4 regions of the Alteromonas fortis genome follow, and region 3 is predicted to be linked to each of the others. Evidence: predicted binding sites of a transcription regulator. Region 3 holds the regulator's gene; each other region holds the start of a gene.
The links. The regulator sigma-54, encoded in region 3, starts transcription at its own class of promoters, with help from an activator protein. The targets are predictions, from matches to a motif close to GTTGGCACGNNNNTNGNNT.
Positions count from the first base shown of each region.

Region 1: PCAR9_RS11760 (BON domain-containing protein) is a predicted target of sigma-54. The motif match lies at 909-927, and genes of this name have one in related genera.
Region 2: PCAR9_RS16455 (EF-hand domain-containing protein) is a predicted target of sigma-54. The motif match lies at 2,599-2,617, and genes of this name have one in related genera.
Region 4: PCAR9_RS04700 (flagellar assembly protein T N-terminal domain-containing protein) is a predicted target of sigma-54. The motif match lies at 2,450-2,468, and genes of this name have one in related genera.

Region 1 covers NZ_LR812090.1:2,707,812-2,711,336, reverse strand. Annotated here, with positions in the region: gene PCAR9_RS11765 (endonuclease/exonuclease/phosphatase family protein) at 1-514, opposite strand, end outside; gene PCAR9_RS11760 (BON domain-containing protein) at 962-1,561, shown strand; partial or broken gene PCAR9_RS20090 (polysaccharide lyase family 7 protein) at 2,198-3,274, opposite strand.
Region 2 covers NZ_LR812090.1:3,837,928-3,841,452, reverse strand. Annotated here, with positions in the region: gene PCAR9_RS16460 (AMP-binding protein) at 1-1,538, opposite strand, end outside; gene PCAR9_RS16455 (EF-hand domain-containing protein) at 1,896-2,474, opposite strand; gene PCAR9_RS16450 (DNA polymerase II) at 2,731-3,525, opposite strand, start outside.
Region 3 covers NZ_LR812090.1:809,523-813,047, reverse strand. Annotated here, with positions in the region: gene lptB (LPS export ABC transporter ATP-binding protein) at 1-184, shown strand, start outside; gene PCAR9_RS03615 (RNA polymerase factor sigma-54) at 258-1,739, shown strand; gene hpf (ribosome hibernation promoting factor) at 1,770-2,057, shown strand; gene ptsN (PTS IIA-like nitrogen regulatory protein PtsN) at 2,071-2,514, shown strand; gene rapZ (RNase adapter RapZ) at 2,598-3,443, shown strand; gene PCAR9_RS03595 (HPr family phosphocarrier protein) at 3,443-3,525, shown strand, end outside.
Region 4 covers NZ_LR812090.1:1,088,350-1,091,874, forward strand. Annotated here, with positions in the region: gene PCAR9_RS04690 (bifunctional diguanylate cyclase/phosphodiesterase) at 1-351, opposite strand, end outside; gene PCAR9_RS04695 (transglutaminase-like cysteine peptidase) at 358-1,038, opposite strand; gene PCAR9_RS04700 (flagellar assembly protein T N-terminal domain-containing protein) at 1,206-2,387, opposite strand; gene PCAR9_RS04705 (LPP20 family lipoprotein) at 2,721-3,158, shown strand; gene flgN (flagellar export chaperone FlgN) at 3,317-3,525, opposite strand, start outside.

The DNA.
Region 1 (3,525 bases), 1.9 Mb from region 3:
TGCTGTATAGATGCATGCCGTAAAGATTTTCTAAAGGGCAAAATTTACGGTAAGGATACTCTGACTCTATTTCGCTAATGCCCTTTTGCCACTTTTCATTAGATTCAAGAGTAACCAGAAAGTCGGGGTGTTTATTGCGCACATGCTCAATGAGTTTGCGAAAATCATTATTTGGCATATATACATTACTGGAAAGCACGCTTAGTTTGCGACTTGTGTCTTCATTACCCACGCGTTGTACTTCACGCTTGTAAAGAGGAGTGTAGGGGATTATCCAAACAACCTGGTAAATCAAGCTAACAATTAAACCTACTACCAAAATTAGCGAAAGGCTATTTAACGGGGCGTAATACGTTGCTTTAAAAGCATACCCAATAAGTAATAAAGAAATAATTGCTGCTATCTGAAGTCGTGGAAACTCCCACACCCTTACCAACCAGTGTGAAGAAGGTAGAAGCGGAGCCCAGCTTACAGCGATAAAAAAGACTGATGCAGCAGTGAGTGCAGTATCCATGTCTAAATGGTCCTTGAATAAAACTGACAAAACACATCTTACCTAAACCAAAAAGTTAGTTGGCTTGGTAAAGGTTATGTGAATGATGATAAAACAATAGTTATAATTACGGCGGTTTACTAAAATAAGTTTAACCTTACCTTTCTATTGAGCGTCAGTATCTGTGCATAGTTCTATGTATCTTTTTAATGGTAATTCCACCATGTTGTTTCCACTGTTTTATTTCCATAGGAACATTAAGTGGCAACTTATGAATAGCGTAATTTCCAAGGGGCATACACAATTTGCTTGTGTTAAGTAAAAAATTCTCGAAATCAGGCAAAGTTTGCAAACTTCAGAAGACCGATATAATTGAAAGTCAATAATTAATGCATATAAAACAATAGGATATTATGTTGGCAAGGTTTTAGCACCTGTAGTTGTGAGTTTCGACAAAGGAGAAATGTTATGAAACGTTCAATTATTTCTATGATTGTTGCTACTACATTAACTACAGCTGCTTATGCTGGTGATATGGACACAGACAATAAGTGGGAAAAAGGTGCTAAAGACGCATGGATTGACGGTAAAGCAGAAGCTACGCTGTTGTTCAATGGCAATCTAGATTCATTCGACATTAACACCGACGTGAAAGACGGCAACGTCGTTCTTACAGGCAAGGTTGAAAATTCTGTCGATAAAAAACTAGCTGAAGAGTTGGTAACTAACATCGACGGTGTCACTTCGGTAGACAACAAGCTTACCGTTGTTGCTGATAACGATATGCACAAAGAGATGTCTGACGATATGGAAGACACTGTAGATGAAGGCACAAGCGAATTGACGGACGCCAAAATTGCTACAGTAATTAAAACTCGCCTTTTAATGGACACCGATATTTCAGGCTTTGACATTGATGTTGACGTAGAAAATGGTGTGGTAACACTGACTGGCGAAGTTGATTCTGACTCTGAGCGTGACCTAGCAGTGGAAATTGCTAAAAATGCTTCTGACGTAAAAGATGTTGAAAGCGACCTACGTGTAGTTACTGAAACTGCAATGAATTAAAGGTTTCTTTATCCGGATTAATCAAAAAGGGGCATTCGCCCCTTTTTTCTTGCCCAACCTAAGTAAGGTAGAATGTTTAGCACATCGACATAACTAATGTTTCCACTCTTCATCCAATAAGACAACTTCATCATTTTCAGATTTGATTTCTTTACGGGATTCAGTGCCATTTTCTGCCACAAGATAAAATTCGTAAATCGTAATATCAGTACCGTATTGCTTACTTTCAATGATACGTCTAATTTGATCAGAGTTTTCCTGCTTCTTTATAAGTGTTTTTACCGCGGAGGGTAAATCTTCCATAGTTAAATCCCGCTGTACTTCAACAATTTTCCACTGTTCGCCATCTTGCAGCATATCGAATTCTATTTCATTGCCGTTAGCGTCTTCACCTTCAACATCAAGATATACGTTATCGTGTTTGTATTCCTTCTCAACTTCTTGTATCGCAAAGTTAGGAGCAACACTTTTTATTGCCGTTAACGCGGAAGCCGGAACAGCATCTATGGATATCGCTTCTTTTTTGTTTAGTGTAGCGCCAATCTTAACATTGTCGCTTTTCGCCACAGGTCTTTGCGCCCCAGGTTTTTGCGCCCCAGGTTTTTGCGTAACAAGGTTCGCTTTGAAGGTTTCAGTCGGTTCGCTGCTTTCACCTACCGTTAAGTTGGAAAACGCGACCTGTACATAGTCACCATTTTTCTTATCTTCTTCCCAGTTTCCTGTACCCATACATGCAGCGTACCAAAAGCCGTCATCATCTTTAGTACTGCACTGGTTATAAGCGCCCGCTTTAAAATAATTCCAATCTAGCGTATAGCCGTAAGGATGATCATGCTGGTCTAGCTCACCATAGGCATTTACCCCATTGGCTAGATTAATAGCATAATTAACGGTTTTGTGTCCGTCTGATTTAAAGCTTAGGTACATCACATCACCGTGAACGTTAACTTCATAGCTAAAGCTCTCGTTAAGTTTAATACCTTCGCTACCCGGGTTTTCTGGATCGGTCCATAAATTTCCCCAAACTGGATAAGCAATATCAGTACGGTTTTTATCATTCTTGGGCAAGTTGCGCTCATACGTCCAGAATACGGAACCAGTTTCATGATGTGGCCACTTTTTATAATAAATCTTAAGTGGTTCATTACCCCAACCAAACCCTTTGACCTTTTTCTTCCATTTACTGGCGTGTATTTGGCTCACTACCACTGAAAAAGCCGGCGCTTTGTCAGGATATTTAGCTCTGGTAGCAACGTGCTGCACTTTAAGCGTGGCATTTAATTTTCCGCCTACTTGCGCAAAGCGGTCTGAAATAGGGTTGCTAGCGACAGTAAAGTTATTCTTGGGGGAGTGAGTTTTTATACGCGTGTTAGAACCGCGAAGCATGTGTCGAAGTTCGCTACGGGTATTAGATGAATTTTGAGTGGTTAGCGCTTTATTGGGCGCGGCAAAAACCATATTGCCTTCATCATCAACATAGAAAAAATCTTTGTGCTCAAAGCTCTGAATATCCTTTACGGATATTTCGTCAACTTTCCCATTGTTGTCTTTATCTGTAGGGATTGTGATTTTCCATTCGCTTAAATCAAACTTCTCAGCTGGAAGTGCTTCAGCATTAGTAAAGCCTGAAGCGAAGACTAATGGAAGGCACGTCAACAGGGGCTTTGTCCATGGGGTAACAGAGACGGTGAATAACGAGAAGGCAGTAGGCATTGTTTTTATTTTAGACATTTAAACCTCTTGGTAGACAATTGCTTACCAATACAACTAATACTTAAGTTAAAGTTATTGGTAAGTCCAGTTCTGGGTCAAACTTTTGTTTTGTAATGCCAATTTATCATTCTTGTAAACCAATTGCAAAATGTTATCAAGTCGTTAAATGAAGAGGGGTTAGAAGGGGAGGGGTATTATACGATCTTTACTTCTACCGTTAGTTTCGATGCTTTTTCATACTTATGTCTATG
Region 2 (3,525 bases), 3.0 Mb from region 3:
TTTATCCAAAGGCACACTTGCTCGCCATACTTATTATCGGGTATGCCGAACACAGCTGCGTCGGATACATCGTCATGTTGGTACAGCACCTCTTCGATTTCTCGTGGATAAATATTTTCACCCCCGCGAATGATCATGTCCTTTATTCTGCCTACTATAGTGACATATCCTTCTTCGTCCATTTCGCCTAGATCGCCAGAATGAAGCCAGCCTTCAGCGTCTATGGTAGCTTTAGTTTTAGCTTCATCTCCCCAATAACCTTTCATTACGCAATAGCCTCTTGCACAAATCTCACCTGGCTCTCCGATTGGAACCGTACTGCCTTGTGCGTCGATAATTTTTACTTCGGTATGAGGCATAGCTCGGCCGACTGTTTTAACCTGTTTTTCAAATGGTGAATCAATATCGGTAATATGATTGATAGGGCTGCATTCTGTTTGACCGTAACCTATAACGACTTCGGTCATATGAAACTTACTATGGACTTTACGCATTAGTTCCTCAGGACATGTACTTCCTGCCATAACGCCTGTTCTCAAGCTCGATAAATCGAAGCCTCCAAAGTTAGGAAGCTCTAGCTCTGCGATGAACATGGTAGGCACGCCGTGCAAGCCTGTACACTTTTCTTCTTCTACTGTGCGAAGCGTTTGTTCAGGGTCAAAAGACTCCCCAGGAAATACTGCGCATGCACCAGATGCTAAACAGACTAAGTTGCCCAACACCATTCCAAAGCAATGATAGAGCGGTACGGGAATACAAAGCTTGTCTTGGTGCGTAAATCTCATAGCTTCTGATACTAATAAACCATTATTTAATATATTACGATGAGTGAGCGTTGCGCCTTTCGGGTTACCCGTTGTGCCTGAGGTGAATTGAATGTTGATGTTATCATCAGCATTTAGCGTTCTTTCTATGTCTTTTAACTGCGATTTTAAAGCTTCAGTAGGCTCTACTTGCAGTTTTGAAAATGCCTGTAAGCCGTCTACAGACGTTTCACCGATAGTATATACATGTTTAAGAGAAGGGAGCTTCGAGAGCGATAGCGCCGCGTCCGTTTGACTCTGTTCGTCAGAATCTAGTTCAGGAGCTAGCTCTTTCAAAATGGCGATGTAGTTTGAGTGTTTAAAAGACTGTGCCATCACCAAGTGCTTTACCCCGACATTGTTAATAGCAAAGGCTAATTCATCTGGGCGGTAAGCTGGGTTAAGACATACCATGATCGCGCCAATTCTTGCCGTGGCCATTTGTACAAGTGACCACTCGATGTTATTGGGGGACCATATCCCAACTCGATCACCAGGCTCTACGCCATTGGCCAGTAAACCACAGGCCACACGTTCTACTTCATGCCAGTATTGCTGATAGGTCCAGTGAATACTCTGATGTTTTACGATGATCGCTGGGTTATCGCCATAATTGTCGACAACCTTTTTGAAGTATTGACCTATTGTGAGTGATGTAAGTTCAGCATCACTAGGACCGCTAAACTCACTTTTTTGAAGTGGAAATACAGTGTTTAACTGTGTATTTGATTCCATTATTCCTTGCCTCCATGCGCGTACGCATATGATTTAAATGTGATTTTGGATAATCGCCATCATGATTTTGAAATCGAAGTACACAATAGCGACCTTTGCGCTAATTACAGAATGCGCAATTGTGCAAACAAAATATTTAACCTTTATTAACAATATGGTTGCAAATGCGTTTTGTCGACAAGATGTTGGTCGTATACGGTGCTGTTCAACGAAAAATATTAGCGTTTCGTCGCAGACCATTTATTAGTGGGCGAACTGGTGAACTTAGTGGGGTTGTATTTTTTGAGGGAAAATAAAAAAGCCCCGCACTTTAAGCGGGGCTACATAGTTGGGAATACTATGAATTACTTAATTTAACTATTCTGATTCAATCTCTTCAAAATAGGTACGGTATTCCATACGAGTTATGTACGAATCTCCGTCTTCATCCATTGAGTCAAAGTCGCCTTCAACGTCGGCCATATCTAGTTCCTTCTTACTAATCTTACCATCGCTATCCATATCGATTTTAGTGAACTTAGTATTGGCCGTTGCAGACATCTCAGTGCGCAACTCTTTATTCTTTTCTGAAATCATTTCGTTATCAGCTTTAGAAAAAAGTGCTGGATTGCCTTCTTCAGTTAGTACAGCGTCTGTTGTACCTTCAGTTTTTACCTGCGTGATAACCTCGTCACTGAACATAGATGGTTTTTCGTCAACAAATGAATTAAATTCTGCGCGGCTAACCATACTGTCGCCGTCAGTATCCATTTTAGATACTAATTTGCTGTCGATAGTACCTGAGGATTCTGAACCGACTATGTAGCCATTACCATCTTGATCGAGCGCATTAAAGCTCTTAGAAATTTTTTCTTCATGATGCCCTGCGAATGCTGACGCAGAAAGTGTAGCTGCAACAACAGCACTAGTAATCATACTTAACTTTGTGATCTTCATAATCAAATTCCTTCTGTTTCTCTTTGCGAACACGGGCTATCAATTGCCCTAATCACTAAATTGAACGCATGTTGATTGAAGTTAATACTTCGCACAAACCTATTTAGCTACTCACAAATATCTTATTCACTTGTCGTGCCAACGAGCTAAGTTATTGAAAATATTTGTAATAGCTAAAGTTTGAAATAGATTCAGAGTGTAATGCTTTTGTTAATTTGTCACGAAGCCTGAAAGATCTTCATACAGATAAACATAATTAAAATAAGGAAAGTTGAGCGTTAGCTATGCGTTCAAAGCTAAGGGATATCATTGGCAATATACTATCAGCAATGGGTTTTATCTGTTTCTCTATATAGTGGTCATAGTCAAGCGGCGCAGAGATTGTTTCCAGCGTTTGTGGCCCTTGAACGGTAATTACATAGGCTATGGAAGTATTAGATTGGTAGCGAAGTGGTAAACCCTGTTCTTCAAATAATTTGTCGGCCCGTCTCGCCGCTTTAACGTGAGGGGGAAGAGATTTCACATACGAAGAAAGTGGCTTTCTGAGTCGCTTTTTATAGACCAACTCTTCATCCATCTTTCCCGCTTTTACTGCGTTTAGCGTTTTATTGATGTACTGCTTTACAGGTTCATTGGTAAAGACTCTTTTGTATAGTTCGTATTGGAAAACTTTAGCAAGTACTGTCCAATCCGAACGCACGTTCTCTAAACCTTTAAAGATAAGCTCACCGTCTTTCATCCCTGCGTAGCGTTTTTTACTACCTTCAGAAGAGCCACGAATTGTTGGCATAAAGAAGGTAGAAAAGTGAGATTCGAACTCAATCTCCAAATGGCAATCAATGTCGAACTGAAGCTTAAGTAACTCAGTCCATTTTTGGTTAATAATTTTGGCAAGCTCGCGACCTGTTTCAGAAGGTGTACCTAGTGCAGTATTTCCTTCAACATGCACAAAAGTTGAATCGGTATCACCGTAGATAACTGTATAGCCCAATTCTTCAATCCAACTCGCGGTGGTTTGCATGATCTCATGCCCCCGCAATGTAATTGAACT
Region 3 (3,525 bases):
GCATCTGCGAGATAGGGGTATTGGTATCCTTATCACGGACCATAACGTACGCGAAACATTGGATGTTTGCGAAAAAGCGTACATTGTGAGTCATGGCGAGCTTATTGCGCAAGGAACTGCGGAACAGGTTTTAAGTAATCAAAAAGTAAGGGACGTATACCTAGGCGAACAATTCAGGCTATAGTTAGTGTAACCGAATTGTCACTTTTCAGTTTCGCTCTGGTATATTTAATTTAGAGCATTTAAATAAGACGTAGATGAAACCATCTTTACAGCTAAAATTTAGCCAACAACTTACCATGACACCTCAGCTGCAGCAGGCCATTAAGCTGCTGCAGCTTTCTACGCTTGATCTTCAGCAAGAGATTCAAGAAGCGCTCGACTCTAATCCGCTTTTAGAAGTGGAAGAAGGTAACGACGAGCCACAAGTAGAAAAGAACAATGTCGATAGTGACGATAGCGCTGCTGAAGCGACAGCTTCTGCATCAAGCGACACGCTAGAAGCAGGAGATGCACTGGAGAAGAATGACCTTCCCGATGAGCTACCTATCGACAGCACTTGGGATGAGTATTATTCCGCTTCTTCTGCGCCTGCACCTGGTCCATCTAATGATGATGAACAAATCTTTCAAGGTGAAACCACTGAAGACATCCAAGAGCACTTGCTTTGGCAAATGCGCCTCACTCATTTTTCGGATACTGACCGCGCCATTGCTACTGCAATCATCGATTCGATTGACGAATCAGGTTATTTGACCGTTACTCTTGACGATATCTTAGAAGCGGTCAACGATGATGATCTTGAAGAGCCTATCGAAATGGACGAAATAGAATGTGTACTTAAGCGCATTCAAATGTTCGACCCCATTGGTTCAGGTTCTCGTACCCCTCAAGAATGTCTTATGGTGCAATTGCGCCAGTTTTCAGAAGACACGCCGTGGCTTTCTGAAGCGAAGCAGCTTATTGAGGAATATTCAGATTTACTGAGCAGTAAAGACTACCGCACCCTAATGCGTAAGAGCCGATTAAAAGAAGATCAGCTGCGCGAAGCAATGCGTTTACTTCAAACCTTGAATCCTCGCCCAGGTAGTGCTTTAGTTACTAAAGAGCCTGAGTACGTTATTCCTGATGTCTCAGTAACCAAGAAAAATGGCCGTTGGGTGGTTGAGCTGAACCCCGACAGTCTGCCGAAATTAAGCGTAAATCAACAGTACGCAGCAATGAGTCGCCGTGCTAAGAACAGTAGCGATTCACAATTCATCCGCTCACACATGCAAGAGGCCAAGTGGTTCATAAAGAGCCTTGAATCTCGTAACGATACCTTAATGAAGGTCGCAAATTGTATTGTGCAGCAGCAAATGGGCTTTTTTGAGCACGGCCCGGAAATGATGAAACCAATGGTGCTAAATGATGTCGCAGAAATGGTAGATATGCACGAATCGACTATTTCCCGTGTGACAACGCAAAAGTATATGCATACGCCTCGTGGTATCTTCGAATTGAAGTATTTCTTCTCAAGCCACGTAGCAACTGAGTCAGGTGGTGAATGTTCATCTACAGCGATTCGTGCATTGATCAAGAAGTTAGTGGCTGCGGAAAATCCTAGCAAGCCGCTAAGTGATAGCAAGATTGCTTCGTTGTTGGCAGAGCAAGGCATAAAAGTCGCTCGGCGAACAATAGCAAAATATCGGGAATCGTTATCGATCCCACCGTCGAACCAACGCAAAAGCCTTATTTAACTAGGCTTAAATATATAAGGAAGACGAAATATGCAAATCAACCTCACTGGTCATCATGTCGAAATCACCGACTCTTTGCGTAATTATGTCGATACGAAGTTCAGCAAACTTGAACGTCACTTTGATCACATTTCTAATGTGCATGTCATCCTGAACGTTGAAAAATTAAATCAAAAAGCCGAAGCGACTGTTCATTTAAGTGGCGCTGAAGTATTCGCATCCTCAGAAAATACCGACATGTATGCGGCGATTGACAGCATGGTTGATAAACTCGACCGGCAGGTAATCAAGCATAAGGAAAAACTGAAAAAACATTAGTAGTTAATTAAGTATGGATATACAAGCCATCGTAAGTCTGGACCGCACCGAGTGTGCGGTTCAGTGTAATAGTAAAAAGCGAATTCTTGAGATCATCGCTGATATCGCTGCCAAGCAAAATGATAACATCGACCAGGCAACGGTTTTAAATAGCTTAATGGCTCGAGAACGTATGGGTAGCACGGGTATTGGCAACGGCATAGCACTGCCTCACGGTCGCCTGGCTGGCCTTGAGAAGGTAATAGCAATTGTTGTAACAAGCACACCAGCTATCAACTTTGATGCCCTAGATGAAAAGCCCGTAGACATATTTTTTGCGCTACTCGTTCCCGAAGAGCAAACCGAAGGACACCTTCAAACACTGGCTACCGTAGCAGGTAAGCTCAGTGACAAAGAAACAATTAAAACAATACGCCGTGCAACAACCAGCGACGAGATTATTTCTGCATTAAGTTAAGCCATAAGAGCCTATACATTATAGATAGGCGCTTTATTCAACAACGCGTATGTGATGAAACCAGAATATAAGGGAGAGTTTAGGTGAAGCTGATCATAATCAGTGGTCGTTCAGGGTCTGGTAAGTCTGTCGCACTTCGCGCTTTGGAAGACTTAGGTTATTACTGTGTTGATAATATCCCAGTAAATTTGCTTCCCACCCTCACCCATACTGTTGTTGATGAATACGACCAAGTTGCAGTAAGTATCGACGTAAGGAATCTTCCCAAAAATCCAGATGACTTGGTAGAGATTCTAGATTATCTGCCTTCTTCTTGGTCGATGACTATAGTGTACATTGACGCAAGCGATGACGTACTGGTCAAGCGGTTTAGCGAAACTCGCCGTCTTCATCCTTTAGCTAAACTAAATAAGTCTCTATCAGAAGCTATCAGAGCAGAATCTGCGCTCCTTGCTCCTATTGCTGAACGCGCAGATTTATATTTAGACACAGATAAGCTTACCATTCACCAACTGGCAGAGTTAATTCGAGAGCGTATCCTGGGTAAGAAAAGCTCACGCCTTGTGCTTGTGTTTGAGTCGTTTGGCTTTAAACATGGCATTCCTAAAGACGCAGATTATGTTTTTGATGCGCGCTTCCTTCCCAACCCTCATTGGGAACCTGACCTTAGACACCTTACTGGGTTAGATGCCCCCGTGGAGGTATTTTTAGGCTCACAACCTGTAGTAACCAAATTTATCTGGCAGATACAGAACTTAATGACCACATGGCTTCCTCACCTAGAGCGCAACAATAGAAGCTATGTAACGGTAGCGATTGGTTGCACTGGCGGCCAGCACCGCTCTGTCTATATTGCCCAAACCTTGTCGAAAACCTTCAGTGAAATACATCCTGATGTTCAAATTCGTCACCGAGAGCTTAACCAGTAATGACTATTCAAAAAACGCTTACTATCGTTAATAAACTAGGTTTACACGCTAGAGCAGCCACGCAATTGGTTAAGCTTGCTAA
Region 4 (3,525 bases), 280 kb from region 3:
ACCGGGTTTCACAATAGGAGAAAAGTTATCTGAAAACCACTTTGGGGTATTTTCGTCCAACTGCACTTCATGAGTATATTCAGAAACAATTTCACCGTCAGATTTTTGAAGTACAATAGAGGCGTAGTGACCAATGTCGAATTGTGACATTATGAAGAGATCTAATGAAACAGGGTCTTTATCCAGTCCACTAAGTGTTAGGGCAAGCATGCTCGCGTTGTCTAGGTTTTTTGAATAAAGCTGCTCTTCTACATAGTGTTTGGTAGTTATTCCATGAATTGTGACACTACCTGCAATTGCAACAAGGACAACAACTGCTATGGCGAGCCATAATTCTCTTGTTATTGACATAGACTCCTAAGACCTTCTGCTAATCCCCTCCTGTTTCATGCGCTCAATAACATCACGCCACCTTGATAGCCTGCTGGTGGACGAAGAAACTTGTGCAGTTTTACCCGGCTGCCAAATACCCGAATCATTAAAACTGAAAACAGGAATTAAATCCGTCCGCTGAGAGCCTGGCAACACATTAGACACTAAGCTGTCGAGCACCAAAGGATCCGATGAAGGGGAATCATAGTATCCTAGTACCATATGTGCTTGTGTTACTCGGCTTCTACCAATTTTCGCTTTTACATAAATTAGGCGAAGTTTAGAACTATCGATACCTAAGTGTAGCAGAGCTACGTATTTTGCAATGGCATAATCCTCACAATCTCCGCGAGAATGGCCAAAAAGTTCAGAAGGCGTGGCCCAATAGTCTTTTTGTTTGAAAACGATATCGTCGGTTGCGTACTGGATATGCTCGTCAAAGAAAGCGTTTACACCGATAAGCTGCTCTTTAACTGCCTTATTTTCAAGGTCGTGAAGTTTAGTTTCTAACGCACTGACATGTAAGGCTTTGTCAGCGCCAAAATTATTTTTAACTTCCTGTTCGAGCTTTGGAAACTCGATAACATAGTGATCCCTCAGTTGTTGTCCAGCCAGTAGCAAGGCTACTAATGCTAAGCAGTGTGACGCAAACAGAGAAAGGGTCATATTTTTATTATGTAGGTCATACTAAAGTATAAGAGAGAGTACTTGTCTCTATCTGAAGTTTAAGTATTGGATACTATACGTAGTTATAGGTATAACACGGGTATGTTGATATTCCAACCCTGTTCCCCCAACGTCAGTGACTTACATTTGATAAAGTGAAAGCTAATTTACTTCTTAACTACAAAATCGTTTTCCTGAATATTCGCAGTAATTCCCGACGTAGCGTTGACTATCACAGACGAATTGCCATATGCACTATCAACAATAAATGTACCGGGGTAGAGCGTATATTGAAGATATCTTCTACCTCGATTATCGACCACCTCCTTGGCTTGATAAAGGTATAGTTCATCTTTTTCAGATATGCCATTATCTCGTCCAAGAGATACCGAAATTTTATTGTTCGCAATGCTGATCACTCGCCCCGTAACAGGTTGGCAAGCTGTTGCTTCTTTAATATCTTCTATCAATTGACTTATTAACGTATCAATTGCTTGGCCGTAGCGTGATTGCCAGAAGGTTGACGAAAATTCGTCAACGTCTTCAAACCTATCGAACGCCCATTCCTCATTAGTATCGTAAGAGGAACTGAACAGAAGACCGCCGTTTATCCCGTCATAAACTTGTACAGACATTGCGAACGCACGATATGAAGTGTCGCTTCGCCAAGGTGTAAATACAGATACTTCTTTTTGCGCAACACTTAAATCATCAATAACCCCGATAATGACAAATTGCGTGTTACTTTGATCTGATAGAGTACGTACGTTTTTGTCGGTATAACGGCTATCAAACTTTGCAGTATGGGGAGCAACGTAAGTAAGGCTCAGATTATCTGTCTGTTCTTGCATTGCCTTAGCTAATCGCTGTGTAAACGCCTTATCAAATTGCGGAATATTTCCTTGGGTCAGCTGTGCTCTGTTTCTTATCCTAAAGTGAGTAGTGGCAAAGTGTTTTTCGTCCCGCTGCGCTGAACATACTTCTCCTCTAGGAAAAATGTCTGCACGTACACTAACTGTGACTACATCACCGTTATAAGTTTCACTCACGAGCTCTAATTGCTCGACTTCGCCTGTCGAACGGATCGTCATTTCTTCGTTTTTCAGAAGCCCATTAGTGAGCTTGGCTACACTTTGCACTGACGCCCCAGCAAATAACATCGCTTGTTTGAGCGCATCCTGTGTCGCTGCGCGTTTTGCTGCTTCCTTGTTACCGTTCATTACCACAGCCTGTCCTGTGGCTTCATACCAAACGGCATGGGCTTGCCCAGCCATTAGGCCAAGTAGGCAAACAGCGGCCATCGCTCTACTTAAACATGCCATTAGCGTTGTTTTGCTTGCTTGTCGCACGTGACACCTCTGCGGTTGTTTAGTTATTGCGGTTAAATAATGTCGTAACCTTTGCGAGAACTATGCGAAAAAAGTGCCAATTAAAGGAGGAAGTTATTTTTAAAAACAAACGGGCGCATATATTGCTTACTTCCTTCGTACCAGGGTATATGACTGCAAACTGTCGTTATGGAATCTGATGTTATTCATAACGCTTTGTTGAAATGTTATTAGCCTATAAAGGCTATAAAGGTAAATATTTAGGCGTCACTAACTCGTCATTGATGCACAAAGAGGTTTTAAATTATGTGGTTGAGTGGACTAAAAAATTCGAGATTACTTTTGCGGTCTTCCATGTTTGGCCTAGCAATCTCTTTGAGTGGTTGTGGCATTATTGATAAACACGTCGAATGGGAAACCGTTGAGCCTGAAACTTACCCTGTTTTAAAGGCGATTGGTTACGCACCGATTTCATCGCAAAAAGGCGAGTCTGACAGTATGAAGCTAATAATGGCGATGAAAGCGTCAAAATTAGATGCATACCGCGAGTTGACCGAGCAGGTATACGGTCAAAAAATAGAAGGTAATCAGTCTGTATCACGCCTTGTAGTTGACAGTGAAACGTTACGCGCGTCTGTTGAGGGAGTAATTAGAGGCGCCGAGGTTGTTAAGACTTATCCCGTGGGTGAGGATACCTACGTTACGGAGCTTTCTTTAGATATGCAGCAAGTCTACGATATTTATTTGTCGACGGCTAAGCCGCGCCGAGTGAAAGATGTAAAGTATTACTAGGAAATAAGTTAAAGGCGGTTCGCGCTAATTACTTTGCAGTGGGATGCTAGAAAATACGTGATAATAGAGTGAACTTAGCTGTCTATGTAGTCAATGCACTGAGCGGTGAATGTACTGCGTGGTTAATGCTCTGCGACGATACAAAACTATTTAAAAGCCTAAGCACTCACTCCAGAGCCTAAAGTTCCGCCTTTCGGCTTACCTTTCTTGTCATAAGTGAGTGATTCTTTTGCTCGAACTTCCATCATCAAATTCCGCAAATGTGTGAGGCGTAGCTGTCCTTGCTCTACGGCTTTTTGATTAACCTGTGTTCGATATTTGCAATCTTCCAGAAGCTTCTTGGCGTCAGCCATTAATGCTTCATCGT